DNA from 2 places in the Streptomyces sp. NPDC051684 genome. Region 2 is predicted to be linked to the other one. Evidence: riboswitches for the same ligand, from Rfam matches in the RefSeq annotation. Region 2 holds a riboswitch; the other holds the start of a gene.
What was found. Region 2 has a riboswitch for glycine ahead of gcvP (aminomethyl-transferring glycine dehydrogenase). Riboswitches for the same ligand answer to the same signal wherever they lie in the genome.
Positions count from the first base shown of each region.

Region 1: another riboswitch for glycine. It lies ahead of gcvT (glycine cleavage system aminomethyltransferase GcvT); the one in region 2 lies ahead of gcvP (aminomethyl-transferring glycine dehydrogenase).

Region 1 covers NZ_JBITCS010000002.1:36,097-51,733, forward strand. The annotation lists gene ACIA8D_RS02660 (glycoside hydrolase family 25 protein) at 1-442, opposite strand, end outside; gene ACIA8D_RS02665 (DoxX family protein) at 607-951, shown strand; gene ACIA8D_RS02670 (Ig-like domain-containing protein) at 1,131-2,066, shown strand; gene ACIA8D_RS02675 (L-serine ammonia-lyase) at 2,083-3,453, opposite strand; gene glyA (serine hydroxymethyltransferase) at 3,614-4,885, opposite strand; gene gcvH (glycine cleavage system protein GcvH) at 4,894-5,271, opposite strand; gene gcvT (glycine cleavage system aminomethyltransferase GcvT) at 5,337-6,461, opposite strand; glycine riboswitch at 6,624-6,723, opposite strand; gene ACIA8D_RS02695 (AAA family ATPase) at 6,962-7,561, shown strand; gene ACIA8D_RS02700 (enhanced serine sensitivity protein SseB) at 7,670-8,494, shown strand; gene ACIA8D_RS02705 (enhanced serine sensitivity protein SseB C-terminal domain-containing protein) at 8,620-9,411, shown strand; gene ACIA8D_RS02710 (ABC transporter permease) at 9,748-10,752, shown strand; gene ACIA8D_RS02715 (ABC transporter substrate-binding protein) at 10,887-12,629, shown strand; gene ACIA8D_RS02720 (ABC transporter permease) at 12,749-13,750, shown strand; gene ACIA8D_RS02725 (ABC transporter ATP-binding protein) at 13,747-14,847, shown strand; gene ACIA8D_RS02730 (ABC transporter ATP-binding protein) at 14,874-15,637, shown strand, end outside.
Region 2 covers NZ_JBITCS010000041.1:3,528-19,164, forward strand. The annotation lists gene ACIA8D_RS34880 (DUF881 domain-containing protein) at 17-922, shown strand; gene ACIA8D_RS34885 (small basic family protein) at 919-1,251, shown strand; gene ACIA8D_RS34890 (DUF881 domain-containing protein) at 1,257-2,225, shown strand; gene ACIA8D_RS34895 (FHA domain-containing protein) at 2,309-3,202, shown strand; gene ACIA8D_RS34900 (MerR family transcriptional regulator) at 3,230-3,958, shown strand; gene ACIA8D_RS34905 (bifunctional nuclease family protein) at 4,045-4,518, shown strand; gene ACIA8D_RS34910 (MerR family transcriptional regulator) at 4,712-5,371, shown strand; gene ACIA8D_RS34915 (DNA polymerase IV) at 5,418-6,848, shown strand; gene ACIA8D_RS34920 (PRC-barrel domain-containing protein) at 6,791-7,165, opposite strand; glycine riboswitch at 7,289-7,385, shown strand; gene gcvP (aminomethyl-transferring glycine dehydrogenase) at 7,571-10,456, shown strand; gene ACIA8D_RS34930 (DUF5999 family protein) at 10,508-10,708, opposite strand; gene ACIA8D_RS34935 (hypothetical protein) at 11,067-11,657, opposite strand; gene ACIA8D_RS34940 (glutamate-cysteine ligase family protein) at 12,195-13,715, shown strand; gene ACIA8D_RS34945 (substrate-binding and VWA domain-containing protein) at 13,733-15,496, opposite strand.

The DNA.
Region 1 (15,637 bases), on a different contig from region 2:
GCTTGCCCGCGCTCACGTAGTCGGCGATCCAGAGGCCGTCACCGGCGTAGGACGTCGTGTCGATATTGAGCCAGAAATTCCTGTTTGCGTAGAGCAGGACGCGGTGGTTGGGCCGCAGGCGTTTCACCTCGCGGATGAACTTGTCCTTCTCCGCGTTGCTCGCGTGCGTGCCCTCACCGGTCGTCTCCCAGTCCACCGCGAGCAAGTCGCCCACCTTTTCCGGGGACTTGCTGACGAAGTACTCGGCCTGCGCCGTAATGTTCCCCGGCCACAGGAAGTGGTAGAAGCCGACGACGCAGTGCGCGTCGCGGGCCCGCTTCGTCTGGGCGGCCAGGCGCGGGTTGACGTACGAACGCCCCTCCGTCGCCTTGACGAAGACGAACGACAGGCCGTCCGTGTCGAACGTGGACTGGTGCGAGCTGACGTCGATGCCTCGGATCATGCGGGCCTCCAGGTCGGTGGGGCGACGAGGTCGAACTTTCATCGTCCCTGATCCGGCCGGTGATGAGACCACCTTTGCGCAGATCGGCGGCGTCCCGCCGGATGTCACATCCGCCGAGGGGTGATCCGTCGGTCTGGTGGAACCCCTTCCGGAGGAGCACAGCAATGTTCAGCGTCTACGTCGTCGTCACCGTCCTCGCCGCCTTCGTCTATGGATCGGCGGCCGTCGCCAACCTCGCGGGCCACTCGTATCCGAAGGCGCAGGCCGACAAGCTGGGGGTGCCGTACGCGTGGATTCCGTGGCTCGGGACGGCGCTCGGGGCCGGTGCGCTGGGACTCGTCGCCGGGTTCGTGGTGCCGGCGCTCGGGATCGCGGCCGCGTCGGGCCTGGTGCTGTACTTCGTGGGGGCGCTCGGCGCGCATCTGCGCGTCGGCGACCGGGACTACGGCGGGTGGTCGTTCTGCTGCGCACTCGCCGTGGCGGCACTTGTCCTGAGAGTCACTGTCTAGAGTCCGACGTTTCGGACGCCCCAAGTCTTGGAACGCGCTTTACCGCGGAGAACGCAACTGGCGGAGCCCCTGTGCCTGTCTGACAGGGAGCTGAGCCCTGTTCGGGGCGCTCGGGGCGGACTCGGAGAGTGGGGCAGGTCGTGGGACGGCGCAGGGGCAGTGGCACAGGAGTCGCGCTGATGACGGTCGCGGTGCTGGTGGGCGCGAGCGCCTGCGGCGGTGGCGGCGCGGGCAAGGCCGACACGACGGCGTCGGGGAAGGCGAGTGCGAAGCCCTCGCCGACCAAGCCCAAGGGCCCGCCGATGCTCCTGGAGACGATCACGCCGCAGAGCGGCACCAAGGTCGGCGTCGCCATGCCGGTCTCCGTCGTCTTCACCAACCCGGTGGCGGCGAAGGCGCGTGCCACGGTCGAGAAGCACATGAAGGTGAGCACCTCGAAGCCGGTCGAGGGGGCCTGGCACTGGTTCGGCGACAAGCGCGCCGACTGGCGCCCCAAGACGTACTGGCCCTCCGGTACGAAGGTGAAGGTCGACGCCGACATGAAGGGCGTCAGCAACGGCAACGGCCGCTACGGCGTGCACGGTTACACGCACACCTTCACGGTCGGCGACGACGTGCGCGCCGATGTCTCCGTGCCCGGCCACACCCTGAAGGTGACGCGGAACGGCAAGGCGCTGCGCACGCTGTCGATCAACGCGGGCAGCGCCCAGTACCCGACGTGGAACGGCACGATGGCCGTCATCGACAAGCAGAAGAAGGTCCACATGACCTCCTGCAGCGTCGGCATCAGCTGCGACAAGGGCAGCCCCGACTATTACGACCTGACGCTGCCCTGGGACGTCCACCTCACCCAGTCCGGCACGTACGTCCACTACTCGACCGGTGACCCGAACCCGGGCAGCGGCAGCGCCCGCGGCTCGCACGGCTGCGTCCACCTGTCGATGTCCGACGCCAAGTGGTTCTACGGCCAGGTCAAGCAGGGCGACCCGGTGACCATCACCGGTTCCCCGCGCGCCAAGGCCCCGGCCGACAACGGCTACGCGGCCTTCAACCTGAGCTGGGACGACTGGCTCGCGGGGAGCGCCTCGGGCGCGGGGAAGAGCGCCGCACTGTAACTCCCGAGGGGGCTCCTCAGCACTCGATGATGTTGACGGCGAGGCCGCCCCGCGCCGTCTCCTTGTACTTCACCGACATGTCCGCGCCGGTGTCCCGCATCGTCTTGATGACCTTGTCCAGGGACACCTTGTGCGAGCCGTCGCCGCGCAGCGCCATCTTCGCGGCGGTGACGGCCTTGACCGCCGCCATGCCGTTGCGCTCGATGCACGGGATCTGGACGAGGCCGCCGACCGGGTCGCAGGTGAGGCCGAGGTTGTGCTCCATGCCGATCTCGGCCGCGTTCTCGACCTGCTCGGGGGAGCCGCCGAGGGCCTCGGCGAGCGCGCCCGCCGCCATCGAGCAGGCGGAGCCGACCTCGCCCTGGCAGCCGACCTCGGCGCCGGAGATGGAGGCGTTCTCCTTGAAGAGCATGCCGATGGCGCCCGCCGTGAGCAGGAGGCGGATCACGCCGTCCTCGTCGGCGCCGGGCACGAAGTTCACGTAGTAGTGCAGGACCGCGGGGATGATGCCGGCCGCGCCGTTCGTCGGGGCGGTCACCACCCGGCCGCCGGCCGCGTTCTCCTCGTTGACCGCCATCGCGTAGAGGGTGATCCACTCCATGGCGTGGGCCACGGGGTCGCCCTCGGCGCGCAGCTTGCGGGCCGAACTCGCCGCGCGGCGGCGGACCTTGAGGCCGCCGGGCAGGATGCCCTCGTGGGACATGCCGCGGGAGACGCAGGCCTGCATGACCCGCCAGATGTCGAGGAGCCCGGAGCGGATCTCGTCCTCCGTGCGCCACGCCTTCTCGTTCTCCAGCATCAGCGCCGGGATGGACAGGCCGGTCTCCTGCGTGAGGCGGAGCAGCTCGTCGCCGGTGCGGAAGGGGTACTTGAGGGAGGTGTCGTCGGGGACGATCGGGTTCTCGCCCTCGACCGCGTCCTCGTCGACGACGAAGCCGCCGCCCACCGAGTAGTACGTCTTGGTGAGCAGCTCCTTGCGATCGGCGTCGTACGCCCACAGCGTCATGCCGTTCGCGTGGTACGGGAGGGCCTTGCGGCGGTGCAGGACGAGGTCGTCGTCGTAGGAGAAGGCGATCTCGTGCGCGCCGAGCAGGTTGAGGAGACCTTTTTCCTTGATCGTCTCGACGCGTTCGTCGGCCTTCTCCACGTCGACGGTGCGCGGGGAGTCGCCTTCGAGGCCGAGCAGCACCGCCTTGGGGGTGCCGTGTCCGTGTCCGGTCGCGCCGAGGGAGCCGTACAGCTCGGCGTGGACCGAGGCGGTGTGGGCCAGCAGGCCCTCGTTCTTGAGGCGCCGCGCGAACATGCGGGCCGCGCGCATCGGGCCGACCGTGTGCGAGCTGGACGGGCCGATGCCGATCGAGAACAGGTCGAAGACCGAGATGGCCACGGTGGGACTCCAATGGTGGTGGTAGACGCCGTTGTCTGCCGGGCAAGCGAGTGGTGCGGTGGACGCGGCCGGGGCACCGCGCCCACTGACATCTGCTGATTCCAGTGTGCGGGTGCCCCGACAGGACGTACCTACGAAAGGGTACGTAATCCGGGCCGAATTACTTCAGGCCGGGGTACAGCGGGTGCTTGTCGGCCAGAGCGGTCACCCGGGCCTTGAGCGCCTCGGCGTCGTACGACGGCTGGAGCGCGAGCGCGATCACGTCGGCGACCTCGCGGAAGTCCTCGGCCTGGAAGCCGCGGGTGGCGAGGGCAGGCGTGCCGATCCGCAGGCCGGAGGTGACCATCGGCGGGCGCGGGTCGTTCGGGACCGCGTTGCGGTTGACCGTGATGCCGACCTCGTGGAGGCGGTCCTCGGCCTGCTGGCCGTCGAGCTCCGAGTCGCGCAGGTCGACGAGGACCAGGTGCACGTCGGTGCCGCCGGACAGCACGTTGACGCCCGCCGCGCGGGACTCCGGGGTCGTCAGGCGCTCGGCGAGGAGCTGCGCGCCCTCGATCGTGCGGGCCTGGCGCTCCTTGAAGTCCTCCGAGGCCGCGACCTTGAAGGAGACGGCCTTGGCCGCGATCACGTGCTCCAGGGGGCCGCCCTGGAAGCCCGGGAAGACCGCCGAGTTCAGCTTCTTCGCGAAGGCCGTGTCACGCGACAGGATGATGCCGCCGCGCGGGCCGCCGAGCGTCTTGTGCGTCGTGGACGTGACGACGTCGGCGTGCGGGACCGGGTTGGGGTGCAGGCCCGCGGCCACGAGGCCCGCGAAGTGCGCCATGTCGACCCAGAGGTACGCCTCGACCTCGTCGGCGATGCGACGGAACTCGGCGAAGTCCAGCTGGCGCGGGTACGCGGACCAGCCGGCGATGATCACCTTGGGGCGGTGCTCCTTGGCGAGCCGCTCGACCTCGGCCATGTCGACCAGGCCGGCGTCGTCGACGTGGTAAGGGACCACGTTGAACTGCTTGCCGGAGAAGTTCAGGCGCATGCCGTGCGTGAGGTGGCCGCCGTGCGCCAGGTCCAGGCCGAGGATGGTGTCGCCCGGCTTGGCGATGGCGAAGAGTGCGGCCTGGTTCGCGGAGGCGCCGGAGTGCGGCTGCACGTTCGCGTACTCGGCGCCGAACAGCGCCTTCACGCGGTCGATCGCGATCTGCTCGGTGACGTCGACGTGCTCGCAGCCGCCGTAGTAGCGGCGGCCGGGGTAGCCCTCCGCGTACTTGTTGGTGAGGACCGAGCCCTGGGCCTCCATGACGGCGGCCGGGGCGAAGTTCTCCGACGCGATCATTTCGAGGGTCGACTGCTGGCGCTTCAGCTCGGCGTCGACCGCGACGGCGACCTCGGGGTCGAGCTCGTGCAGGGATTCGTTCAGGACGGACTTCTCAGTCATGGTGCGGGTCAGCTCCCGGAGAACTCGGTGTACTCGTCGGCGGAGAGCAGGTCCTTCGGCTCGTCGGCCAGCCGGACCTTGAACAGCCAGCCGCCCTCGAACGGGGCCGAGTTGACCAGGGCCGGGTCGTCGACGACGTCCTGGTTGATCTCGGTGACCTCGCCGTTGACGGGGGAGTACAGGTCGGAGACTGACTTCGTGGACTCCAGCTCACCGCAGGTCTCACCGGCGGTGGTGGTGTCGCCGACCTCGGGAAGCTGGACGAACACGATGTCACCGAGCGCGTTCGCGGCGTGCTCCGTGATGCCGATCGTGGCGACGCCGTCCTCGACGGCGGAGAGCCACTCGTGCTCCTTGCTGTAACGCAGCTGCTGGGGGTTGCTCATGATGGGAATTCTCCTGTACGCGGGAAGGTGCTGGTGACGGCGGGGCTGCGGGGGAGTGCGGGGGCCTACTTCTGGCGCTTGTAGAACGGCAGGGCCACGACCTCGTACGGCTCGTGCGTGCCGCGGATGTCGACACCGACGCCCGCCGTGCCCGGCTCCGCGTGCGCGGCGTCCACGTACGCCATCGCGATCGGCTTGCCGAGCGTCGGGGACGGGGCGCCGGAGGTGACCTCGCCGATCACCGTGCCGTCGACGACGACCGACATCCCGGCGCGCGGGACGCGGCGGCCCTCGGCGATCAGGCCGACGAGCTTGCGGGGCGGGTTGGCCTCGGCGCGCTCGGCGGCGGAGACCAGCGCCTCGCGGCCCACGAAGTCGTCGCTGTGCTCGTTCGGCGACTTCTTCTCGAACTTCACGACCCGGCCGAGACCGGCGTCGAAGGGGGTGAGGGACGTCGACAGCTCGTGCCCGTACAGCGGCATGCCCGCCTCCAGGCGCAGCGTGTCCCGGCAGGACAGGCCGCAGGGGATCAGGCCGTACTCGGCGCCCGCCTCGGTCAGTGCCTGCCACAGCTTCTCGGCGTCGGCGGGGGAGACGAACAGCTCGAAGCCGTCCTCGCCGGTGTAGCCGGTGCGCGCGATGAGCGCCTGCACGCCGGCGACGGTGCCGGGCAGCCCCGCGTAGTACTTGAGGCCGTCCAGGTCCGCGTCCGTGACGGACTTCACGATCGCCGCGGAGTTCGGGCCCTGCACGGCGAGCAGCGCGTACGCGTCGTGGTCGTCGCGGACCTCGGCGTCGAAGCCTGCGGCGCGCTCGGTGAGGGCGTCGAGGACGACCTGCGCGTTGCCCGCGTTCGCGACCACCATGTACTCGGTCTCGCCGAGGCGGTAGACGATCAGGTCGTCGAGGATGCCGCCGTCCGCGCGGCAGATCATCGTGTAGCGGGCGCGGCCGAGGCCCACGGAACCGATGTTGCCCACGAGCGCGTGGTTGAGGAGGTCGACGGCCTGCGGGCCCGACACCGTGATCTCGCCCATGTGGGAGAGGTCGAAGAGGCCGGCCGCGGTGCGCACGGCGTTGTGCTCGTCGCGCTCGCTGCCGTAGCGCAGCGGCATGTCCCAGCCGGCGAAGTCGGTCATCGTCGCGCCCAGCGAACGGTGCAGGGCGTCGAGTGCGGTGGTGCGGGTCATGGCTGGTGTGCTCCCGGTGGCATGACGGCGATGGCGGAGTCTCGGATCGCGCGCGAGACGTCCTCCCCATCTGTCATCGGAACCTGAGAGGTTCGCCCCGAGGGGGCTTGCACCTTGGGTGGGGGCGCCGTGTCACAAAGGCGCCCCACTTTTCAGATCTGCCTCGCCCGCGCGGTACGGGGCCTGAGAGATTCAAGGGAGGAACTTGCTCCTTCGGCGTCCGGGCACTCGTGGGTACCCGGAACTCTCCCGCGCGGATTCAAGCGGCCGGTATGCAGTTGCGGGCACATCATTGCATGCCCGCCCGACAGGGAAACCCCTTGAGAGGCATTACCTTCTCTTTACACTTGAGGGGCAAGGGTGACGTGACCGGAACGGGGAGGACGATCACGGTGCAAGAAAAGGAGGGGTGGGCCCGCAGGGCCCTCGTTGCAAGGGCGGTGGTGGGTGACGGGCGGGCAGTGGCGGGGGCTTATGCGGTGTCGGCTTCGGCATCGGTGGTGGCGGGGGTGCGGATCCCCCGTCAGCGCTCGGTGCGGGACCTGCGCGGCCGCCGGGGTCACACGCCGCGCCGGCTCGCCTTCGCGGCGGGCGACCTCGTCGTGCTCTCCGGACTGCCCGGCAGCGGCAAGTCGACGCTGATGCGGCGGGCCGTGAAGGAGATCCGGATCGACTCGCAGGACACGCGTGAGCGCTGGGCCGCGCGCATGCCGCGGTACCTGCCGTACGCGCTGTACCGGCCGCTGGTCCGCATCGCGCACTATGTGGGGCTGCGCCGGGCGATGCGCTCGGGCGTGAGCGTCGTCGTGCACGACTGCGGGACGCAGGCGTGGGTGCGCCGCTGGGTGATCCGTACGGCGCGGCGGCGCGGGGTCGCCGTCCACCTGATGCTGCTCGACGTCCCGGCGGACACGGCTCTTGAGGGGCAGCGGGACCGCGGCCGGGGGGTGTCCCGGTACGCCTTCGCGCGGCACCGCAGAGCGGTGGGCGCGCTCGTCAGCTCGACGGAGCGGGGGAAGCTGCCGGCCGGGATGGAGTCGGCGGTGCTGCTCGACCGGGCGGCGATGGAGGCGCTGGGCGGGATCACGTTCGGCGACTGACCCCGACCCCGGGGCAAGCGGAGGGAACCGCACCGTGTCCCTTTGTGTGTACGAGTTAAGGTCGGCGGGCACAGCAGCGCGGCAGAACAGCAGAGGTTGATGGCAGTCATGGAGTTCCCAGGCACCCCGGAGCCGGGTCACGGTCATGCCCAGGGGCACGAGGGCGGCTACGGCCACCCCGCGAAGGGCTGGCCCGTCAACGAGTTGGAGGAGGTCCTCGCCGCGGCCCTCGGCCAGGAGGCGGGGAGTTCGGCGGGTGGCCGAATAGTCGAGGTCCTCGGCCGCAGCCACGTGTGGATCCCGCTGCCCCGCGGCGGCTCGAACGCCAGCCGGGACCTCGACCTGCCGAGCCTGGAGATCGGGGGCCAGGCCTTCGTCCCCGTGTTCAGCTCGGAGCAGCAGTTCATGGCGGTCACCGGTGGCCGGATGGACTGCACGGTGGCCCCGGCCGTGGAGTTCGCGCGCGGGCTGCCGCCGCAGGTCGGCATCGCCGTGAACCCGGACGGCACGGTCGGCGTGCCGCTGCCGCCGCCGGCCGTCGCCGAGCTGGCCCGCAGCGGCCGCACGCCGCTGGACGGGCCGGCGACGGGCGGCCGTGTGGTGCTGAGCGAGCCCGACTGGCAGATCGACCCGATGGATTTCCTGGCCGCGGTGCGCGAGGAGTTCGAGGGGCTCGGCACGGTGCTGAGCGCGCGGCGCTGCCTCGCGACCGTGGAGGACGCGGAGCCGTCCCTGTTCATCGGCGTGGAGCTGTCGCAGGCGGTGAGCGCCCCGAGCGGTGCGGGGGACCTTCCGCTGGACGCGCTGGGGCGGGCGCTGGGCCGTGCGCCGGTGCCCTGGGCCGTCAACCTGGTGTTCCTGGACGTGACGCAGGACCCGGTCGCGGACTGGCTGCGTACACACGTACGGCCGTTCTACGTACGAGAAGGGTGACGGCGTCCGTCAAGTCGGTGTCAGTATCGCCGCTTAAGCTGGTTTCATGACGTGACCGGTCGGCGCTTCGCTTTCCGGCCACGTGGGACACGGACGTCTTTGAAAAGCCGAAGGGGCGGTTACGGGTGAGTGCGTCGGGCACGGCCGCGGCCGGACAGGTCGAGCACATGCTGCGCCAGGTGACGCCGGGACGCTACGACGCGTACGAGGCGCTCCTCAAGGCCCTCGCCGACCCCGCGGCCGGGCAGGTCTGGATGCTGCTCTGGCACGGCCAGGCCGGGTCCCCTGACGCCCAGTTCGGGAACATGGAGGTGGACGGCTTCTCGTACGCCCCCTGCGTCACCTCCGCCCAGGAGCTCTCCGCGTCCGGCTGGTCGCGGGCGTACGAGGTGGTGAGCGGGGTCGACGCGGCGCGCACGCTCTACCCGGACCACTACGGGCTCTGGTTGAATCCGCACGCGCCGGGCGGCGGCGTCGGCATCCCGTGGCTCGATCTGCGCCGGATCGCGGGCGGCCTGGACCGGCAGCCGGCGGGCCCGTTGAGGCTCTCCGAGCCGACGATCGAGATCCCGCAGTTCTACGCGACCCTGACGCAGAACGCGCATCGCACGACGGCGATCCGCTCCCTGCGCCGTGCCTGGGTCCAGCCCACGCTGGGTGCGCCCTATCTCGCCATCGGTCTGGACGTCTACGACACGTCCCCGGCGTCCGTGGACGCGGTCCGGGCGATGATGCAGCAGTCCATCCCGGCGGTCCCCGAGGGCCTTCCGGTGTCCACGGTCGCGATGTCGGACGAGTACGACCCCATTGCCATGTGGCTCCGGTCGAACGCGCGGCCGTTCTACGACCGCGAGGCCCATGCGGCTCCCGCCGGGGGTGGGTACGGGTATCCGCCGCCGTACGGCGCGACGTTCTAAAAGATTGTCCTCAATCGCCGGACGGGCTGGAAAGTTCCAGCCCGTCCGGCGATTGGCCGTTTACGTCCCAACTCACCCGGTCAAGGGTGGGGTTCGCCCACTTGCACACCAACTGCCCACCGTCCGCCCCCCGTTCACGGCAGTCCGGATAACGGAACACCCCAGCCTGCATCACGTTTAGGCATCCTTTCGCCGTCAAGTCTGGCAACAGATCGCGCCCAGGTTGAAGACTCCCGCTCCAAGGGGGCTTCGCCTCTGTGTACGACGGACTGAACCACGCCGCCACAGCGGCAAGTGCGGGCCGGTCACCGCCGGTTGAGAGGGGTCCCTGCCACGATGACGGCACCATTGCACGACGCGAGCGCAGAAGCGGAACCGAGCGCCCCGGTCGAGCCTGCCAAGGGAGACGGAGGCCGCAAGGTCGAGGGCCGGTCGCTCAAGCAGATCGCCTGGAGTCGGCTCAGGCGCGACAAGGTCGCCCTCGGCGGTGGCATCGTTGTCGTGCTCCTCGTCCTGGTCGCGGTCTTCGCCCCGCTCATCGTCAGCCTGCTCGGCCACCCGCCGAACGAGTTCCACCAGGACAAGCTGGACGAGCTGACGAACCTGCCCAAGGGCGCCCTGGGCGGCGTCAGCGCCGAGCACCTCTTCGGCGTGGAGCCCAACAAGGGCCGCGACATCTTCAGCCGCATCGTCTACGGCACCCGCGTCTCGATGCTGGTCGCCGTTCTCGCCGCGGTCGTCGCCGTCGTGCTCGGCACCCTCTTCGGCATCATCGCCGGCTACTTCGGCGGCTGGGCGGACGCGGTGATCAGCCGCGTGATGGACGTGCTGCTCTCCTTCCCGCAGCTTCTCTTCATCATCTCCCTGGTCTCCGTCCTCCCCAACGACCTGCTCGGTCTCACCGGCAGCGGCGTGCGCATCATGATCCTGATCATGGTGATCGGCTTCTTCGGCTGGCCGTACATCGGCCGGATCGTGCGCGGTCAGACGCTCTCGCTGCGCGAGCGCGAGTACGTGGAGGCGGCCCGCAGCCTCGGCGGCGGACCCCGGCACATCCTCTTCCGCGAGCTGCTGCCGAACCTGGTGGCGCCCATCACCGTCTACACCACGCTGATGATCCCCACCAACATCCTTACGGAGGCGGCGCTCAGCTTCCTCGGCGCCGGTGTCCGGCCGCCGACCGCCTCGTGGGGCGGCATGCTGCGGGACGCGCTCGGCACGTACGAGCACGACCCGATGTTCATGGTCTTCCCTGGCGTGGCGATCTTCATCACCGTGCTGGCCTTCAACCTCTTCGGGGACGGCCTGCGCGACGCGCTCGACCCCAAGGGCACCCGATAGACCCAGTCCACTGCCCCTGCCGTCCCGTCAGGAGCACTCCCTGTAGGTCCCCCATGGCCCTGCGGCCGCAAGGTCGAGGACCGCGAATCCCGGAGGATGCGAGAAGAATGCCCAAAGGTTTCCAGAGTCGACGGATGATGGCCGCCGCTGCCCTCGTGGCCGCGTCGGCGCTCACCGTCACCGCCTGCGGCGGTGGCGACGACAGCGACAACGAGTCGAAGGGCGCCGGCTACAACGCCGCCATAGGCAAGATCGCCAACAAGTCGACCACAAAGGGCGGCACGCTCCGCATGGTCGCCAAGCAGGACCTGGACAGCTTCGACCCGCAGCGCGCCTACTTCGGCATGGCGTGGGACTTCATGCGGTTCTACAACCGCACGCTGGTGACGTACGACACCAAGCCGGGCGCCGCGGGCAACGCGCTGGTCCCCGACATGGCGAAGGGCATGGCCGAGGTCTCCGACGACGGCAAGACCTACACGTACAAGCTGCGGGACGGGCTCACGTGGGAGGACGGCTCGAAGCTGACCTCCAAGGACATCAAGTACGGCATCGAGCGCATCTGGGCCGACGACGTCATCACCGGCGGTCCGGTGTACCTGAAGCAGGCGCTCGACCCCAAGGGCGAGTACAAGGGCCCGTACAAGGACAAGTCCAAGGACAAGCTCGGCCTTAAGGCCATCGACACGCCCGACGACAGCACCATCGTCTTCCATCTGCCGCAGCCCAACAGCGACTTCGAGCAGATGCTCGCCATGCCGTCCGGCTCCGCCGTGAAGCAGTCGGCGGACACTCGGGAGAAGTACACGACCAAGCCGCTGGCCAACGGTCCGTACAAGGTTCAGTCGCACAAGGCGAACAAGTCGATCGTGCTGGTCCGCAACAAGGCGTGGAAGAAGGCCTCGGACCCGAACAACCCCGCGCTGCCGGACAAGATCACGGTCGCGATCAACAAGAACCTCGAAGAGAACGACAAGAACCTGATGGCCGGCGAGTACGACGTCGACCTCAACGGCACCGGCATGACCCAGTCCGGCCGGACCACCGCCGTGACGGACAACCGGGCCGACGTCGACAACATGCAGACGCCGTTCGTCCGTTACGTGGCCCTGGTCACCACGACCAAGCCGATGGACAACGTCGACTGCCGCAAGGCCGTCTTCTACGCCACCGACTTCAAGAGCCTGCAGCAGACGCGTGGTGGCGAGGTCGCGGCCGGCAAGATCGCCAACAACCCCTTCCCGAAGGCGGTTCCGGGCCACGACGACTCGTACGACCCGTACGGCGTGGTGGAGCGCAAGGGCAAGCCGGACGTCGCCAAGGCCAAGGACGCGCTGAAGAAGTGCGGCAAGCCGAGCGGCTTCTCGACCGTGCTGACCGCGCGCAGCGACCAGCCCGGTGAGGAGGACGCCGCCGAGGCGCTGCAGGAGCAGCTCGGCAAGGTCGGCATCAAGCTGACCATCGACACCTTCTCCGGTGCCGACGCCTCCTCCATCTCCGGCGACCTGAAGAAGGTCAAGGAGCGCGGCTACGGCATGACGATGAGCGGTTGGGGCCCGGACTTCAACACCGGCCAGGGCTTCGGCCAGCCGCTGTGGGACAGCCGCTTCATCCAGAAGACCGGCAACTACAACGAGTCGCAGATCGACGACCCGAAGATCGACAAGATGTTCGACGACGCGCTGAAGACGACCGACAAGGCCGAGGCGAAGAGCATCTACACCGACATGGGTCACCGGATCCTGGACGAGGCCTACTGGATGCCGTTCATCTACGAGGCCAACATCACCTGGCGCGGCCCGCGTCTGACGAACGCCTACTCGGCTCCCGCCTGGAGCGGCCGCTACGACTACGCCAAGCTCGGCGTGACGAAGTAGCAGCGACCGACTCGCTGAAATCCCAGCCGACACCCACCAGTCCGAAGGGCAGGTGATGGTCCCGGCAGGCGGTCGGACCCCGTAACCCGAGGTCCGGCCGCCCCCAGGGGCCGCGCACAGTGCTTGCTTACCTCATCCGGCGCCTGAGCGCCGTCATTGTGATGGTGCTGATCGTCCTTCTGACGACGTTCGCCATCTTCTTCCTGCTGCCGAAGTGGTCCGGGCAGGACGTCGCCACGCTCTTCGCGGGCAAGGCCACATCGCCGGAGCAGCTTGCGGGCATCCGCGTCAAGCTCGGGCTCAACGACCCGCTGCTGGTGCAGTTCTGGGACTTCGTCAGGGCGATCCCGATGGGCCGGGACTATGTCTCCGGCGGCAGTGTGACCCACTGTCCCGCGCCGTGCCTCGGCTACTCCTTCCGTACGGAGGAGCCGGTCTGGAACACCATCACCTCCGCCCTGCCGGTGACCGTGGCGCTCGCCGCGGGCGCCTGCGTCCTGTGGCTGGTCGGCGGCGTGGCCGTGGGTGTCGTCTCCGCGCTGAAGCGGGGCACCATCTGGGACCGCAGCGCGATGATCGCCGCGCTCTCCGGCGTCTCCATGCCGATCTTCTTCACCGGCATGGTGATGATGGGCATCTTCGTCCACAGCCTGGGGCTCATCAAGATCAGCGACAGCTTGTCGAGCGACCAGTCCATCGGTACCTGGATCGAGACACTGATCCTGCCCTGGATCGCGCTGGCCTTCCTTCAGGCGGCGATGTACGCCCGCCTCACCCGGGCCACCATGCTCGAGGTGATGGGCGAGGACTACATCCGCACCGCCCGCTCCAAGGGCCTCGGTGAACGGTCCGTCATCACCCGGCACGCCCTGCGCTCCACGATGACGCCGATTCTCACCGTCTTCGGTCTCGACCTGGGCGTGCTGATGGGCGGCGCCATCCTGACGGAGTCGACCTTCGGTCTGAAGGGCGTCGGCTTCGAAGCCGTCAACGCCGTCGAGGCGAAGGACCTCCCGGTGATCCTGGGGGTCACCCTGGTCATGTCGCTGGCCATCGCCATCGCGAACCTCGTCGTCGACATGATGTACGCCGTGATCGACCCCCGAGTGAGGCTGGGATGAGCGAGCAGAGCAACACCGGGACCGTCGTGGGCGAGCCGTTCGCGGCCGACTCCCGGCCGTCGACCGCCTTCCTCGAGGTCCGTGACCTCAAGGTCCACTTCCCCACCGACGACGGGCTCGTGAAGTCCGTCGACGGCCTGAACTTCTCGCTGGAGAAGGGCCGGACCCTCGGCATCGTGGGCGAGTCGGGCTCCGGCAAGTCCGTGACCTCGCTCGGCATCATGGGCCTGCACACGGTCGGCCAGTACTCCAAGCGCCGCGCGCAGGTCTCCGGTGAGATCTGGCTGGACGGGGAGGAGCTGCTGTCCTCCCCGACGGACAAGGTGCGCCGGCTGCGCGGCCGCGAGATGGCGATGATCTTCCAGGATCCGCTGTCGGCCCTGCACCCGTACTACACGATCGGCAAGCAGATCGTGGAGGCCTACCGGGTCCACCACAACGTGGACAAGAAGGTCGCGCGCAAGCGGGCGATCGAGATGCTCGACCGGGTCGGCATCCCCCAGCCGGACAAGCGGGTGGACTCCTATCCGCACGAGTTCTCGGGCGGCATGCGACAGCGCGCGATGATCGCGATGGCGCTGGTCAACAACCCCGAACTCCTCATCGCCGACGAGCCGACCACCGCGCTCGACGTGACCGTGCAGGCGCAGATCCTCGACCTGATCCGCGATCTGCAGAAGGAGTTCGGCTCCGCCGTCATCATGATCACGCACGACCTCGGGGTCGTCGCGGAGATGGCCGACGAGCTGCTGGTCATGTACGGCGGCCGCTGCGTCGAACGCGGCACGGCGGAGCAGGTCTTCACCACACCCCAACACCCTTACACCTGGGGCCTGCTGGGCTCGATGCCGCGCATCGACCGGGACCAGGGCGAGCGGCTCACGCCGGTCAAGGGTTCCCCGCCGAGCCTCATCAACCTGCCGAGCGGCTGCGCCTTCAACCCGCGCTGCCCGTACGCGGACGTGCCCAAGGACAACGTCACGCGCACCGAGCGCCCCGAACTGCGGGAGGTCGGCTCCGGACACTTCTCCGCCTGCCACATGTCGGGCGAGGAGCGCGAGCGGATCTGGAACGAAGAGATTGCGCCGAAGCTGTGACGGACGCCAAAGGACCTGACACCGAGATGACGCCCCCTACGATCCCCGAGCAGGCGACGACCTCTCCGGACCCGGCGGTCGGTGAGCCGCTGCTCAAGGTCGACGGCCTGGTCAAGCACTTCCCCATCCGCAAGGGCCTGCTGAAGCGGCAGGTCGCCGCCGTGCAGGCGGTCGACGGGCTCTCCTTCGACGTCCGTGCCGGTGAGACGCTCGGCGTCGTGGGCGAGTCCGGCTGCGGCAAGTCGACCATGGGCCGGCTGATCACGCGGCTGCTCGAACCCACGCGCGGGCGCGTCGAGTTCGAGGGCCAGGACATCACCCACCTGAGCACCGGTGGCATGCGCCCGCTGCGCCGCGACGTCCAGATGATCTTCCAGGACCCGTACTCCTCGCTGAACCCGCGCCACAACATCGGCACGATCGTCGGCACGCCCTTCCGCCTCCAGGGCGTCAAGCCGGAGGGCGGTGTGCGCAAGGCGGTCCAGGAGCTCCTGGAGAAGGTCGGCCTCAACCCCGAGCACTACAACCGCTACCCGCACGAGTTCTCCGGCGGCCAGCGTCAACGCATCGGCATCGCACGGGCGTTGGCCCTGCGCCCGAAGCTCGTGGTGGCGGACGAGCCGGTCTCGGCGCTCGACGTCTCCATCCAGGCCCAGGTGGTCAACCTCCTGGACGACCTCCAGGACGAGCTCGGCCTCACGTACGTGATCATCGCGCACGACCTGTCGGTCATCCGGCACGTCTCCGACCGGATCGCGGTCATGTACCTCGGAAAGATCGTCGAGTTGGC
Region 2 (15,637 bases):
CCCACGACGTGCGACGATGTGCGGCATGCCGCAGCAGCCCCCCAAACGGAGCACCCCAGAGCGCCCCTCGCGCCCCGACGCCTCCATGTCGCTGCTGACCAACGTCATGGATCACAGCCTGGACGACGGGTATGCGGAGGCCACCGCGCGCAAAGAGGCGCTGGGGCAGAGCGGTTTGCCGAAGACGCTGCGGGCGAAGCTGGGGCTCGCCGCGGGACTCGTGCTCGCCGCGCTGGTGGTGACGGTGGGCGCGGCACAGGCTCGCGTCACCGCGCCGGTGGTGGCCAAGGAGCGCGAGGAGCTCATCGACCGCATCGACCAGGAGACCAAGTCCGCCGACGAACTGGAGGGACAGGTCGACTCGCTGCGCGGGCGCGTGGGGGAGATGCAGCGCGAGGCGCTGAAGAAGCACGGTGGCGAGCAGGCGGAGTTGGCGGGGGTGCTCTCGGGCGCCGTCGCCGTGCACGGCCCCGGCGTGAAGCTCGTCGTCGACGACGCCAAGTCGGCCACCACGGGCGACGGGAGCGGGCCGCGCGAGAGCAACGGCTTCTCCGACACCGGCCGCGTGCGCGACCGGGACATGCAGCGCGTCATGAACGGTCTCTGGCAGTCCGGTGCGGAGGCCATCAGCATCAACGGGCAGCGCCTCACCTCGCTGTCCGCGATCAGGGCCGCGGGTGACGCGATACTGGTCGACAACAAGCCGCTGGTGCCGCCGTACACGGTGCTCGCGGTAGGGGATGGGCAACGGCTGAGCACGCGGTTCCAGAACAGCCCCGACGGTCTCTATCTGCACGCGCTGCAGGAGAACTTCGGGGTCAGGACCAGTATTTCGGCCCAGGACGACATCAAGCTTCCTGCCGCACCCAGCGTGATCGTACGTACAGCACAGCCGAGAGCAGAGCAGAAGGGCACATCGTGATCGCCGTACTGGGCCTCGTCGTGGGAGTCGTGGTCGGTCTTTTCGTCCGGCCCGAGGTTCCGGCGGTCGTTGAGCCTTACCTTCCTATCGCCGTCGTCGCGGCGCTCGACGCGGTGTTCGGCGCGCTGCGCGCCATGCTGGACGGGATCTTCGACGACAAGGTGTTCGTCGTCTCGTTCCTGTCGAACGTCGTCGTGGCCGCGCTCATCGTCTTCCTGGGCGACAAGTTGGGCGTCGGCGCGCAGCTGTCGACCGGTGTCGTCGTGGTGCTCGGCATCCGCATCTTCTCCAACGCCGCCGCGATCCGGCGGCATGTGTTCCGGGCGTGAGGCCGATGAGCAACGACGAGAACGCCGAGAGCGCTGAGAACACTGAGAGCGTCGAGAACGGCAAGCGCGTGCAACCGGACGGCCAGGCCGAGCAGTTGCGCAAGGAGCTGTCGGCCGAGCTGCCCCCCGAGGTACCGGCCAAGAAGCCCGACACGGTGAATCCGGAGCCGGAGGCGGAGCGGGAGCCCGCGCCGGAGCCCGAGGCCGTTGAACCGGGGCCGGTCGCGCCGGATGTCCGGGAGCCCGAACTGACCGGGCGGCAGCGGCTCGTGAAGGGTCTGTGGCCGCCGCGCGCGTCGCGCGCCCAGCTCATCATGGCCGTGCTGCTGTTCGTCCTGGGGCTCGGGCTCGCCATCCAGGTGCGGTCCACCAGCGACAACAGCGCTCTGCGCGGTGCGCGTCAGGAAGATCTCGTTCGCATCCTCGATGAACTGGATGATCGAACTCAGCGTCTTGAGGATGAGAAGCAAGGTCTCGTGGACCAGCGCACCGAGCTGGAGAACAGTTCGGACCAGGCCGACGAGGCCCGCAAGCAGACGGCCGAGAAGCAGAAGCAGCTCGGCATTCTGGCGGGCACGACGGCCGCGCAGGGCCCCGGGATCACCATGACCGTCACCGACACGAAGGGGGCCGTGGAGGCGGACATGCTGCTCGACGCGGTCCAGGAGCTGCGCGCCGCAGGCGCGGAGGCGATCCAGGTGAACAATGTCCGCATCGTGGCGAACACGTATCTGACGGACGGCAGCGGCGGGAAGGGGATCAGCGTGGACGGACACGAGATCAGCCGTCCCTACCGGTTCAAGGTCATCGGCAAGCCGCAGGACCTGGAGCCGGCCCTGAACATCCCCGGGGGTGTGGTGCAGACGCTGGAGAAGGAGCAGGCCACGGTGGCCGTGAGCCGCTCGAGCAAGATCGTCGTAGATGCCTTGCGATCCGCGCAACGGCCTGATTACGCTCGGTCGTCCTCGGAGTGAAGCCGGGGGTGCATGGTGGATACCGTGCGAGGGCATGACGTTGCGGGGGGTCGCCGCAGCAAGGGTGGTGTGCGTGGTGGAAACTGTTTGGCGGATACGGACGTTGTGAGGGTGTCCGTGTCAATGATGTACGCGATGTACGCCGATGTGTGCAGTCAGGGTTCGTCCTGCCCCACGGGCGGGTCTGTTTCGGTCAAGGGGAATCGCCCGTGAAGTTGTTTGCGAAGTTGTTCGGCAAGAGCGCGCGTGAGGACAACCGCCATCGTGCGTCGCGCCAGTCAGACGTGCCCGAGACCCAGGTGGGTGAGCGCCCGCTGTTCCGGGACCAGGTCGCCGGAGACAATTCGGGCGGACAGGGCGCGTCGTCTGTTGACCCTTCCGGTTCCGGCCGCATAGGTTTCGGAGAACCGTCAACCTCAAGTACGGGTGGAGAGTTCGGCATGTCGGCCCTGGTGTGTACGAGGTGCGGAAACCGGAACGCGGAGAACAGCCGGTTCTGCTCCAACTGCGGTGCGCCGCTGCGTGGCGGTGCGGCGCCGGAGGGGCCGTCGGAGACGACGTCCACCATCTCCATCTCCGGCCTCGAGTCCTACGACCCGGAGGCGACGGGCCAGACGCAGCTTCCGGCCCTCTCGCCCGAGGCGCAGGCGGCGGTCGACGCGCTGCCGCTGGGCTCGGCGCTCCTGGTGGTGCGGCGCGGTCCGAACTCGGGCAGCCGCTTCCTCCTGGACGGCGAGCTGACCACCGCGGGGCGCCACCCGCAGAGCGACATCTTCCTGGACGACGTGACCGTGTCGCGCCGCCACGTGGAGTTCCGTCGCCTGCAGGACGGCTCGTTCACCGTCGCCGACGTCGGCAGCCTCAACGGCACGTATGTGAACCGTGAGCGCATCGACTCGGTGACGCTGAACAACGGGGACGAGGTGCAGATCGGCAAGTACCGGCTGGTGTTCTACGCGAGCCAGCGTGGTATCTGATCCGTCCGCGACCCTTCAGGAAGGTCCATGCTGCACACGACGAGTGGCGGTACCCCCGGGGGCACCGCCACCACGGACAGTCGGCTGATGAGCATCGGCACCGTACTTAACGTGCTCCGAGAAGAGTTTCCCGAAGTCACCATCTCCAAGATCAGGTTCCTGGAGTCCGAGGGCTTGGTCGAGCCGCGGCGCACGCCGTCGGGGTACCGGAAGTTCAGCCCGGACGACGTCGAGCGGCTCGCCCACGTCCTGCGCATGCAGCGGGACCACTACCTGCCGCTGAAGGTCATCAAGGAGCAGCTCGACGCCCTGGAGCCGGGCGAGAGCCTGACCGTGCCCGCGCCGGGAGGCCCCGGCGACGCGGAGGACGGCGCCGACGTGCCCACGGCCGCGCGGGTCGGCCGGGACGAATTGCTGGCGGCCGTGGGCGTCGAGGAGCACGAGCTCGACGAATGGGAGTCGTACGGGCTCCTCACCCCCCTGCCCGACGGTGGCTACGACGCCTCCGCCGTGTCCGTCGCCGAGCTCATCGGCGAGCTGGCCCGGTTCGGGATCGGACCGCGGCACCTGCGGGTCATGCGGGCCGCCGCGGACCGGGAGGCGGGCCTCGTGGACCAGGTGGTGGCCCCGCTCAAGGTGCACCGCAACCCGCAGACGCGGGCGCATGCCGAGGCCCGTGCCAAGGAGCTGGCCGGCCTCACCGTGAAACTGCACTCGGCACTTGTGCAGACCGCCCTCGGGGTGCGTCTGCCCTGATCGTGGGCGCGGGTGAGCACCGATGGCCCGGTCCTCGGTGGGTGCCCGACTACCCAAACCGGCCGGGCACGTCCTAGGGTTGCTGTGTGAACGAGCTCGACGTCGTAGGTGTCCGGGTCGAAATGCCCTCCAACCAGCCGATCGTGCTCCTGCGTGAAGTGGGAGGCGACCGGTACCTCCCCATCTGGATCGGACCGGGGGAGGCGACCGCGATCGCCTTCGCCCAGCAGGGCATGGCGCCCGCGCGTCCGCTGACGCACGACCTTTTCAAGGATGTCCTTGAAGCGGTCGGCCAGGAGCTCACGGAAGTGCGCATCACGGACCTGCGCGAAGGCGTCTTCTACGCGGAACTGGTGTTCGCCAGTGGCGTCGAGGTCAGCGCCCGCCCGTCCGACGCCATAGCCCTGGCGCTGCGCACCGGTACGCCGATCTTCGGCAGTGACGGGGTACTCGACGACGCGGGGATCGCCATCCCCGACGAGCAGGAGGACGAGGTGGAGAAGTTCCGCGAGTTCCTCGACCAGATCTCTCCCGAGGACTTCGGCACCAACAGTCAGTGACCGCTCGTCCGGCGGCCGGGTCCGGCCGCCGAGTCGGCGGCGCCCTCAAGACATTCGGCTAGCCTTTCCCGGCGGTGGGTCACGGGAAACCACTCTTAGGGTGATTATCACTCGGCGTGCCTAGTGTGGCGTTCGTTGACGCACCCCCTGTGACTGCCTACCGTCGACAAGGCAGGTCAATGAGGAGGTCGGCGTGAGAAGCAGCGGCGACGGTACGGCGACGGGCGGTCCGTACCTTCCCCCGAGCTCTCGACAGGGCTCGAGCAGGGGGTACCCCCTCCACGGCAGCGCGGCCGATCACACTCCGCAGCGCCCGCAGGCCGTGCCTGCGGTGGCGGGGAAGAGCGGCGAGGCCGCTTCCGAGCAGCTCGGATACCGGGGGCCGACGGCATGCGCCGCGGCCGGCATCACCTACCGGCAGCTCGACTACTGGGCCAGGACCGGCCTCGTCGAACCCAGCGTGCGTTCCGCGTACGGATCGGGGACCCAGCGGCTCTACAGCTTCCGGGACGTGGTGGTCCTCAAGGTCGTCAAGCGGTTCCTGGACACGGGTGTCTCGTTGCAGAACATCCGGACCGCCGTGCAGCACCTGCGCGAGAGCGGTCTGCGTGACCTGGAGCGGATGACGCTCATGAGCGACGGCGCGACGGTCTACGAGTGCACGTCGCCGGACGAGGTCCACGATCTGCTCCAGGGCGGCCAGGGCGTCTTCGGGATCGCCGTCGGCGTGGTCTGGCGGGACGTGGAGGCGGCGCTCTCGCAGTTGCACGGCGAGCGTGTGGACACCGGCGAGACGATCGTGCCGGCGAACCCCACGGACGAGCTGGCGAGGCGGCGCGGCAGGGCCGTGTGAGGTCCGTACGGCCGCGTTGTCAGTGGCGTAGGGCAGCATCGGTGGTGTGAGAACCGCGCCCACGATCCTGCATCTCGACATGGATGCCTTCTACGCCTCTGCTGAGCAGGCGGCGAAGCCGAGCCTGCGCGGGAAAGCGGTCGTCGTGGGCGGGCTCGGACCGCGCGGTGTGGTGGCCACGGCGTCGTACGAGGCGCGGAAGTTCGGGGTGCACTCGGCGATGCCGATGGGGCAGGCGCGCAGGCTCGCCCCGCATGCCGCGTATCTGGTCCCGCGCTTCCGGCTCTACCGGGCGATCAGCGAGCAGGTGATGGGGCTCCTGGGCGCTCTCTCGCCGCTGGTGGAGCCCCTGAGCCTGGACGAGGCGTTCGTGGATCTGGAGGCCGGTGAGGCGGCCTGGGACGCCGCTTCGGCCGAGGCCGTGGGGCGGCGGCTGCGGGCCGACATCCGGCGTGTGACCGGGCTGACCGGGTCCGTGGGGCTCGCCGCGTCAAAGATGCTGGCGAAGATCGGTTCGGAGGAGGCCAAGCCGGACGGGCTGGTGCTGATACGCCCCGGCACCGAGCGCGCGCTGCTCGGGCCGCAGTCCGTGCGGATCCTGCCGGGGGTCGGGCCCGCGACGGCGGATCATCTGCGCCGGGCCGGGATCCAGACCGTGGAGGAGATCGCCGGGGCCGGCGAGGACGAGCTGGTGCGACTCCTCGGGAAGGCGCACGGCAGCCATCTGTACGAGATGGCGCTGGCCCGCGACGAGCGGCCGGTCGTGGCCGAGCGGGACTCCAAGTCCGTATCGGTCGAGGACACCTACGACGTGGACATCCATGACCGGGTGCAGGTCCGGATGGAGGTGCGCAGACTCGCCGGCCGGTGCGTGGAGCGGCTGAGAGCGGCCGAGCGCTCGGGCCGGACCGTGGTGCTCAAGGTGCGGCGCTACGACTTCTCGACGCTGACGCGCTCCGAGACGCTGCGGGGACCGACGGACGATCCGGGGGTGGTGCGGGAGGCCGCGGCGCGGCTGCTGGAGTCCGTGGACACGACCGGCGGCGTGCGGTTGCTGGGTGTCGGGGTCAGTGGGCTCGCCGACTTCACGCAGGAGGACCTGTTCGCGCAGTTCGCCGCCGCGGAGGAGGCCGCTGCCGAGGAGCTGGAGGGGGAGAGCGCCGCGGCCGAGTCCGCGGAGGCGGCCGAGCCCGAGCCGACGCCCGTGGAGCGGAAGTGGCTGGCCGGGCACGATGTGCGGCATGCCGAGTTCGGGCCGGGCTGGGTGCAGGGGAGCGGGCTCGGGCGGGTGACCGTGCGGTTCGAGACGCCGTACGCGGTGGTGCCGGGGAGGGTGCGGACGTTTCGGGTCGATGATCCGGAGCTGGCGCCGGCGGAGCCGATGCCGCTGGTCGAAGACGCCGAAGGCGCCGAAGGGGATCAGGCCGGGTCGTCCTCCACGCCCGCGATCTTGCCGAACGTGACGTCGGGCGACTGAGGGGCCGTGATGTCCAGACCGTAGTGGTCGTAGAGCTGGAGTTCCTGTTCCGGGGAGAGATGGCGGCCCACGCCGAAGTCGGGGGAGTCCTTGATCAGGGAGCGCTCGAAGGGCACGTGCAGCGTGCCGTCCGTGAACTCGCTCGGCTCGAGCGGGACGAAGGCGTCGCGGCTGAACAGGCCGGTTCGTATCGCGGCCCACTCCGGGACGCCCGTGGCATCGTCCAGGTACACCTCGTCGATGGTGCCGATCTTGGCCCCGTTGCGGTCGAACGCCTTGCGGCCGATCAGATTGCGCGGATCGACATCGGTCTGCACGGGCCCTCCAACTGATCGCGATGATCGCAACTGGTCTGTAAGGACTACGAAAGAGCACATTACGGAAGGCGGCCACTCGGGGGCTCCGGCCAAGTAGCCGCTGGTAGGCTGGGAAACGGCTGCTGACCCCGTGCGGGAGAGTCCTCCGACAGTCGTCGGAAGGCGCCGAAGGAGCAAATCCTCCCCGGAATCTCTCAGGCCCACGTACCGCACGGACGAGGTCACTCTGGAAAGCAGGGCGGGGTGCACGGTTTCCGCTCTCACCGACGGTGCAAGCCGGTGTGTTCCGTGTTCTCGCGGGGTGGGCCGGTGAAGCTCTCAGGTTGAGATGACAGAGGGGGAGGCCGTCCGGGTACCCGCGCCGTGGTGCCCCTCGTAGGTCGCAATGACCAGGAGGCCTCCGCAATGACCGCCAACCGTATTCCGCTCTCCCAGCTGGAGCGAGGAATCCCCTTCGAGCAGCGCCACATCGGCCCCGATGACGCCGCTCAGGCCAAGATGCTCGCGCAGGTCGGCTACGGCTCGCTGGACGAGCTGACCGCGGCCGCGGTGCCCGATGTGATCAAGAGCGCCGAGGCGCTGAATCTGCCGGACGCCCGCAGCGAGGCCGAGGTGCTCGCCGAGCTGAAGTCCCTTGCAGAGCGCAACCAGGTGCTCGGCTCGATGATCGGCCTCGGCTACTACGGGACGTTCACGCCGCCGGTCATCCTGCGCAATGTCATGGAGAACCCCTCCTGGTACACGGCGTACACGCCCTACCAGCCGGAGATCTCGCAGGGCCGCCTCGAGGCGCTGCTCAACTTCCAGACCATGGTCGCCGAGCTGACCGGCCTGCCCACCTCGGGCTCCTCGCTGCTCGACGAGGGCACCGCCGCCGCCGAGGCGATGGCCCTCTCGCGCCGCGTCGGCAAGGTCAAGAACGGCGTCTACGTCGTCGACGCCGACGCGTTGCCGCAGACCATCGCCGTCATCGAGACGCGCGCCGAGCCGACCGGCGTCGAGATCGTCGTCGCCGACCTGAGCGAGGGCATCCCCGCCGAGGTCGCCGAGCGCGGCGTCGTGGGAGTGCTCGTGCAGTACCCGGGCGCCTCCGGCGTCGTGCGGGACATCAAGCCCGTGATCGACCAGGCGCACGAGCTGGGCGCCATCGTCACCGTCGCCGCTGACCTTCTTGCTCTGACGCTGCTGACCTCGCCCGGCGAACTCGGCGCGGACATCGCCGTCGGTACGACGCAGCGCTTCGGTGTGCCGATGGGCTTCGGTGGTCCGCACGCCGGATACATGGCCGTGCGCGAGAAGTTCGCGCGCTCGCTGCCGGGCCGCCTGGTGGGCGTCTCCGTCGACGCCGACGGCAACAAGGCGTACCGCCTCGCCCTGCAGACCCGTGAGCAGCACATCCGCCGCGAGAAGGCGACCAGCAACATCTGCACCGCGCAGGTGCTGCTCGCCGTCATGGCCGGCATGTACGCCGTGTACCACGGGCCCGATGGCCTCAAGTCCATCGCGCGGCGCACCCACCGCTACGCCACCCTGCTCGCCGCGGGGCTCACCGCCGGCGGCGTCGAGGTCGTGCACGGCGCGTACTTCGACACCCTCACCGTGCGGGTGCCCGGCAAGGCCGCCGGGGTCGTCTCCGCCGCGCGCGAGGGCGGCGTCAACCTGCACCTCGTGGACGCCGATCACGTCTCGATCGCCTGCGACGAGACGACCATGCGGGCCCAGCTGGGCGCCGTGTGGAGCGCGTTCGACGTCGAGGCCGACATCGAGGCGCTGGACGCCGAGGTCGAGGACACGCTGCCGGGCGGGCGGCTGCGCGAGGACGAGTACCTGACGCACCCCGTCTTCCACCAGTACCGCTCCGAGACCTCGATGCTGCGCTACCTGCGCTCGCTCGCCGACCGCGACTATGCGCTGGACCGCGGCATGATCCCGCTGGGCTCCTGCACGATGAAGCTCAACGCGACGACGGAGATGGAGCCGGTCACCTGGCCCGAGTTCGGCCAGCTGCACCCCTTCGTCCCCGCCGAGCAGGCGCAGGGCTACCTGACGCTCATCCGTGAGCTGGAGGAGCGGCTCGCCGAGGTCACCGGCTACGACAAGGTGTCGCTGCAGCCGAACGCCGGCTCGCAGGGCGAACTCGCCGGTCTGCTCGCGGTGCGCGGCTACCACCGGGCCAACGGCGACGAGCAGCGCACCGTCTGCCTCATCCCGTCCTCCGCGCACGGCACCAACGCCGCGAGCGCAGTGATGGCCGGTATGAAGGTCGTCGTCGTGAAGACCGCCGACGACGGCGAGGTCGACATCGAGGACCTGCGCGCCAAGATCGAGCAGCACGCGGAGCAGCTCGCCGTCCTGATGATCACGTACCCGTCGACGCACGGCGTCTTCGAGGAGCACGTCGCCGACATCTGCGCCGCCGTGCACGACGCCGGCGGCCAGGTCTACGTCGACGGCGCCAACCTCAACGCGCTGGTGGGCCTCGCCAAGCCGGGTCGCTTCGGCGGCGACGTCTCGCACCTGAACCTGCACAAGACGTTCTGCATCCCGCACGGCGGTGGCGGTCCGGGCGTCGGCCCGGTCGGCGTGCGCGAGCACCTGGCGCCGTACCTGCCGAACCACCCGCTGCAGCCGGCCGCGGGCCCCGAGACGGGCGTCGGCCCGATCTCCGCCGCGCCGTGGGGCTCCGCCGGAATCCTGCCGATCTCGTGGGCGTACGTGCGGCTCATGGGCGGCGAGGGGCTGAAGCGGGCCACGCAGGTGGCCGTGCTCTCCGCGAACTACATCGCCAAGCGGCTCGAGCCGCACTTCCCGGTGCTCTACAACGGTCCGGGCGGGCTCGTCGCGCACGAGTGCATCGTGGACCTGCGCCCGATCAGCAAGGCGACGGGCGTGAGCATCGACGACATCGCCAAGCGGCTCATCGACTACGGGTTCCACGCGCCGACCATGTCGTTCCCGGTCGCCGGGACGCTGATGATCGAGCCGACCGAGAGCGAGGACATCGACGAGCTCGACCGCTTCTGCGACGCGATGATCGCGATTCGCGGCGAGGTCGAGCGGGTCGCCTCCGGCGAGTGGCCGGCGGACGACAACCCGCTGCGGAACGCTCCGCACACCGCCGGGATGCTCGGCGGCGAGTGGGAGCACGCGTACAGCCGGGAAGAAGGTGTCTTCCCGGCCGGGGTGGTCGCTTCGGACAAGTACTGGCCGCCGGTGCGGCGTATCGACCAGGCGTTCGGCGACCGGAACCTGGTGTGTTCCTGCCCGCCGCTCGACGCCTACGAGGGCTGATCCACTCGGGGCTGCGCGGCCGTCGGTCGCGCAGCCCCGCTCAGCCGCTTGCTACGCCGCCGTCACCACCGTGCCCAGTGGGCGGTGCGGGGCGATGATCCTGCCACTGGGCAGCAGCTCGCCGGTGTCCTCGAAGAGCAGGACCCCGTTGCAGAGGAGGCTCCACCCCTGCTCGGGGTGGTGAGCCACAGGGAGCGCGGCTTCCCTGTCCTCGGATTCCGCTGTCGGGCAGGCTGGCTGGTGCTGGCACATGGATGGGATCTTTCGCTGCGAAGTGATCTCGATGACGTGGGCTGTGCTTGCTGTGCTGGTGGTGCCGGTCGTGCTGCGGCTTGAAGGCTTGTTCATGGCCGCCCCCCGATTTCGTGAGTTCCGGAACCCAGTGTTGCCCTGTGGGCGTCAATCCGCAGGGATTTCCTTGCAGCGGTCCTTATGGGTGTCAGACGCATCACCCGTGCGGACGGTTCAGTCCAACTCGACTCTCCCTTCGGGTGGTTAGGAGTGGTCGGTACGGGCTAGTCCGCTCGGGCAGGGGTGTGCCCCGCGACCGGACGGCGGACGGTGCGGGGCACAGGAGTGCGCGACAGGGGCCGTCGGCGGGCCCGGTCGCTCAGGCGAGCAGGCCGGCGGTGGCCGGGGCCGGCGTCAGTCGGTGCGTGAGGACCGGCAGGAGTTCGGCCACCCGGTGCGGGCGGTGCGGGGCGATGCCGGGCGGCGCGGGGGCCAGCGGGACGAGGATGTCGTCGGCCGCCGGTTGGCCGCTCGCCGGGTCGGCGGTGCGCTCGCCGTGCAGCCACAGCGTCAGCATGTAGAGCTCGGGCACCGAGAGCAGCCGCGGCTGATAGGCCTGCGGCAGCGACTCCGCCTGGCGCAGGGCCCGTTCGGTGGACCGGATGTAGGGGCCCTCGAAGAAGTGCGAGAAGGCCCAGCCGTCCGGCGTGAGCATGGTGTCGGCCGCGGCCACCGCGCGCTCCCCGCAGCGGATCAGGAAACGCCAGCCGGTCAGGCGGGCCCTGGACGGCCCGGTGGTCTCGGTGATGTGGTCCAACACATGGAGTGGCAGCGGGAGTTCGGGGGTGGCGGGTCCCTGGGCGGCGCGCAGGGACGGGGTGCGTGCCTCGCGGACGGCGGTGGGGGAACCGAGGGCCGCGAGAACGCTGCGCAGGGCGGGCGCGGGAGCCGGTGGGACGTGCAGCGGCATGGTGGGTCGCCTCTCATTCGACAGGCATGTGATGCGAGGGCGGTGCGGGACGAGCGGACGGCGCTGTCTGCTGCGGGTGCACAGGGGTACACGGGACGGAGGGGGCGGGGGGCCGGTCCGAACCCGGGCCGCGGGCGCCAACTCTCTGTCTCGCCAGCGGAGTTTATACGATGCGTGTTCACGGAGTGTTTCGGCTAGCACGCCGTCCGGATTACGCAAGGTGCTATTCGGGCGCGCTTCTCATGGGGTTTTGTGGGCGTTCTCCCCATTTTCGTCGGGGCCGCCACGCGTGACCTCGGCGTCTTTCGGTCGAGCGGTCGGCGCGTTCTTGTCGGCGTTTTTCACCAGGGCCGCGGACGACGGAATCTGCGGCCTGCCGCATGCCTGAGGAATGTGCCCGCGGGTAACCACGCTTGAGCGTACTGCTCCGTGGGCGCGCGCGGGGCGTTACGGATCACTTTGCCGGGGCATCATCCACCGTGACACGCGGCCGGGACGGAGCATCAACGGGTCGCCCGTGCGAGGAGGGACGCTTCCATGGGGGAGAAGGTCGTTGCGGGCGCGGTCGGTCTTGCCGATCCGCGGCGCTATCGGGAGAAGCTCAAGGAGTGCCTGGAGGGGTTCGCGCGACTGCTGGAAGAGAAGCGCTTCGACCGTCCGCAGAATCTCATGGGTCTCGAGATAGAGCTGAATCTCGCCGGGCCCGACGGGCTGCCGAGAATGATGAATGCGGAAGTTCTGGAGCGCATCGCGAGCCGCGATTTCCAGACCGAACTCGCGATGTTCAATCTCGAAGTGAACATTGCCCCGCACCGGCTCGGCGGCCGCGTTCTCGACCAGCTCGCCGAGGAACTGCGCACGGGGCTCGGATATGCGCACCGGAAGGCCAACGAGGTCGACGCGGGCATTGTGATGATCGGCATCCTGCCGACGCTCGCGGCGGACGACCTGGTCTCCGCGAACCTGTCGGACGTCGACCGCTACACCCTGCTCAATGATCAGATCACCGCCGCGCGCGGCGAGGACTTCGTGCTCGACATCGCCGGTGTCGAGCGGCTGACCTGCACGTCCTCCTCGATAGCGCCCGAAGCCGCGTGCACGTCCGTGCAGTTGCACCTCCAGGTGACGCCGGGGCGTTTCGCCGATGTGTGGAACGCGGCGCAGGCGGTCGCCGCCGTGCAGATAGCGCTCGGCGCCAACTCGCCCTTCCTGTTCGGCCGCGAGCTGTGGCGGGAGTCGCGGCCGCCGCTGTTCCAGCAGTCCACCGACACCCGGCCGCCGGAGCTCGCGGCGCAGGGCGTGCGGCCGCGGACCTGGTTCGGGGAGCGCTGGATCGATTCCGCGTACGACCTCTTCGAGGAGAACCTCAGGTACTTTCCGCCGCTGCTGCCGATCCTCGACGACGAGCAGCCGCTCGACCTCATCGCCAAGGGCGACACCCCGAGCCTCGCCGAACTCGTCCTGCACAACGGCACCGTGTACCGCTGGAACCGCCCCGTGTACGGCATCGCGGACGGCGTCCCGCATCTGCGCGTCGAGAACCGGGTGCTGCCCGCGGGGCCGACCGTCACGGACGTCATCGCCAACACCGCCTTCTACTACGGCGTCGTGCGCGCCCTGGCCGAGGAGCAGCGGCCGGTGTGGTCGCGGCTCCCCTTCGCGGCAGCCGCCCGCAACTTCGACACCGCCTGCCGGTACGGCATCGACGCGCGCCTGGAGTGGCCGCGCAGGGGCCGGTTCGGCGGCACGGAGCGGGTGCCGGCCGTGAACCTCGTACGGGACGAGCTGCTGCCGCTCGCGGCGGCCGGGCTCGACGCGTGGGGCGTGGAGCCGGCCGACCGGGACCTGTACCTGGGGGTGATCGAGGAGCGGTGCAGGCTGCGGATGAACGGTGCGGCGTGGCAGTCGGCGACGTATCACCGGGCCCTGGAGAGCGGTCTGGCGCGGGACGCGGCGCTCGCGGCGACCACGCGCCGGTACTGCGAGCTGATGCACGGGGGCCGGCCGGTGCACGACTGGCCGGTCGGGCTGCCGGAGCCGGCCGTTCCGCTGGGCTGAGGAGGTCGGCGGCCGGCTCAGTTGCCCTTGGCGCCCGCCTCGATGATGGCCTTCAGGATGACCTGCTGGATGTCCGCGGGGTCGCTGACCTGGTGTCCCGAGCCGCCCGTCGCCTCGGCGACCTGCTCGACCTCCCGCTTGTCGGTGTCGGGCCCCACGGCGATGACGATCAGCGGGACGGGATGCTCGGGGTCGGCGAGGCCCTCGAGCTTCTTGATGAGGCTCGCGCGGGAGATCGACCCCTGATCCTCGTTGACGCCGTCCGTGACCATGACGACGGCGTTGAACCTGCCGCTCTTGTACGAGGACGCGGCCTCCTTGTACGCCGCGAGCGTGGTGTCGTACAGCCCCGTCGCCCCGCCGGGCACCGGTTGCAGCGAGGTGAACGCCGCCGACAGGCGGTCGCGCTGGGTGCCGGAGCCGACGTGGTCGCCGAGGCGCTCGGTCGGCACGAGCTTCTTGTAGTCGCGCTCGTCGTCGAGGAACGTGGCGAACTCCCACAGACCGATCTCGTCCTCCGGCGTGAACGTGGACAGGGCGGCCAGCATCGACGCCTTCGTCACCTCCATGCGGGACTCGCCGCGGCTGGGCACGATGTTCCCCATCGAGGCCGACGCGTCCACGACCGTGGTGAGACGGGCGCTCTGCACCGTGATCGTCCACATCCCGAGGGTCTCCTCGAGCTGCTCCTTGGTCGGCGCCTTGGCCGCCACGCGCGCGTACGGCTGCGGGGAGCGGCCGCCGGCCCGTGAGACGACCGTCGCGGGGGACCGGCCGCTGTCCGTGCGGAAGCCGTGCCGCTCCAGGATCGAGCGGCCCTCGGGCGCGCCGAGCAGCGTCACGAAACGGACGGCGGCCCGGCTCTCGTCGGTGCTCAGCCGGTCCTCGTCGACCAGCGAGAACGGGTAGTCGAGGGCGGGCGAGCCGTCCTTCGGATAGAAGAGATCGAGCGAACCCGCCTTGCCCGCCTCCTTGTTGTGCGCGTAGGCGGCCTGCTCGGACAGGATCAGCGCCTCGTTGCGCCGCGGGTTGCCCTGCTCGGTGCCGGAGCCGTCGCGCGGCACCGTGTCCATGAGCTGCGCGTCGCTGTCGGACGTGCGCTGCGAGAGGCTCTTGGCCATGGACGCGGCCTGGGTGCCGTCCCCCTTCTTGGAGGTGGCAGCCAGCTTGGTGAGCGCGAGCAGTCCGCTGGCGCTGCGGGCGGGGTCGGCGGCGCCCAGGCGCAGCTTGTCGTCCCGCATGGCGGCGCCCGTCAACTGGGCCCAGGTGTACGTCTTGCGCGGCCAGCCGAAGGACTTCGCGGCCGCGGGCACCATGCCCACGCCGACCGGTGAGGAGGCGACGTTGCCGGCCGGTGTGACCTTGGTGTCGCCGGTGCTCGTGGTGACGCGCTGCACCCAGACGTCCGAGTCCGGCACCCAGACCTGGAAGTCCGCCGCGCCCTTGTCCGCGCGCAGGGTGTCGGCCACCTTGTAGGCGTCGCGCGCGGTGACGGCGACGTCGAGGCAGTTGCCGTCGGAGGTGAGCTTCTCGCGGCGGGCGTGCTCCGCGGCCTCGCGCAGCGCCGGGGCCATGTCCGGGGAGGCGACCACGTCGAGATGCACCTCGTCCTCGCATCCGCCGCCGAGGCCGATCAGCTCGGGGCGGACCACCGCGACCGTGCCCGCCGTGGCCACGAGGACGAGGGTGGTCGCGATGGCCACGGTGCGCCCGCGCGAGCGGGGACGGGGTGCGGCGGCGGCCGCCCCGTACTCGTCGGGCATGCTGCTGTGACGTCCCATGGCGGTGGAGCCCCTCCCTGAGCCACAAAGGCAGTTGCGGTATAAGCGGTGGAGCAGTGGAGGGGAGCGGTGCGCCGAATTGCGTCGCCTCGGCCCCCTCGGCCTGTCGCACGCGATCTTCGTACCTGCATTCGAGACCCT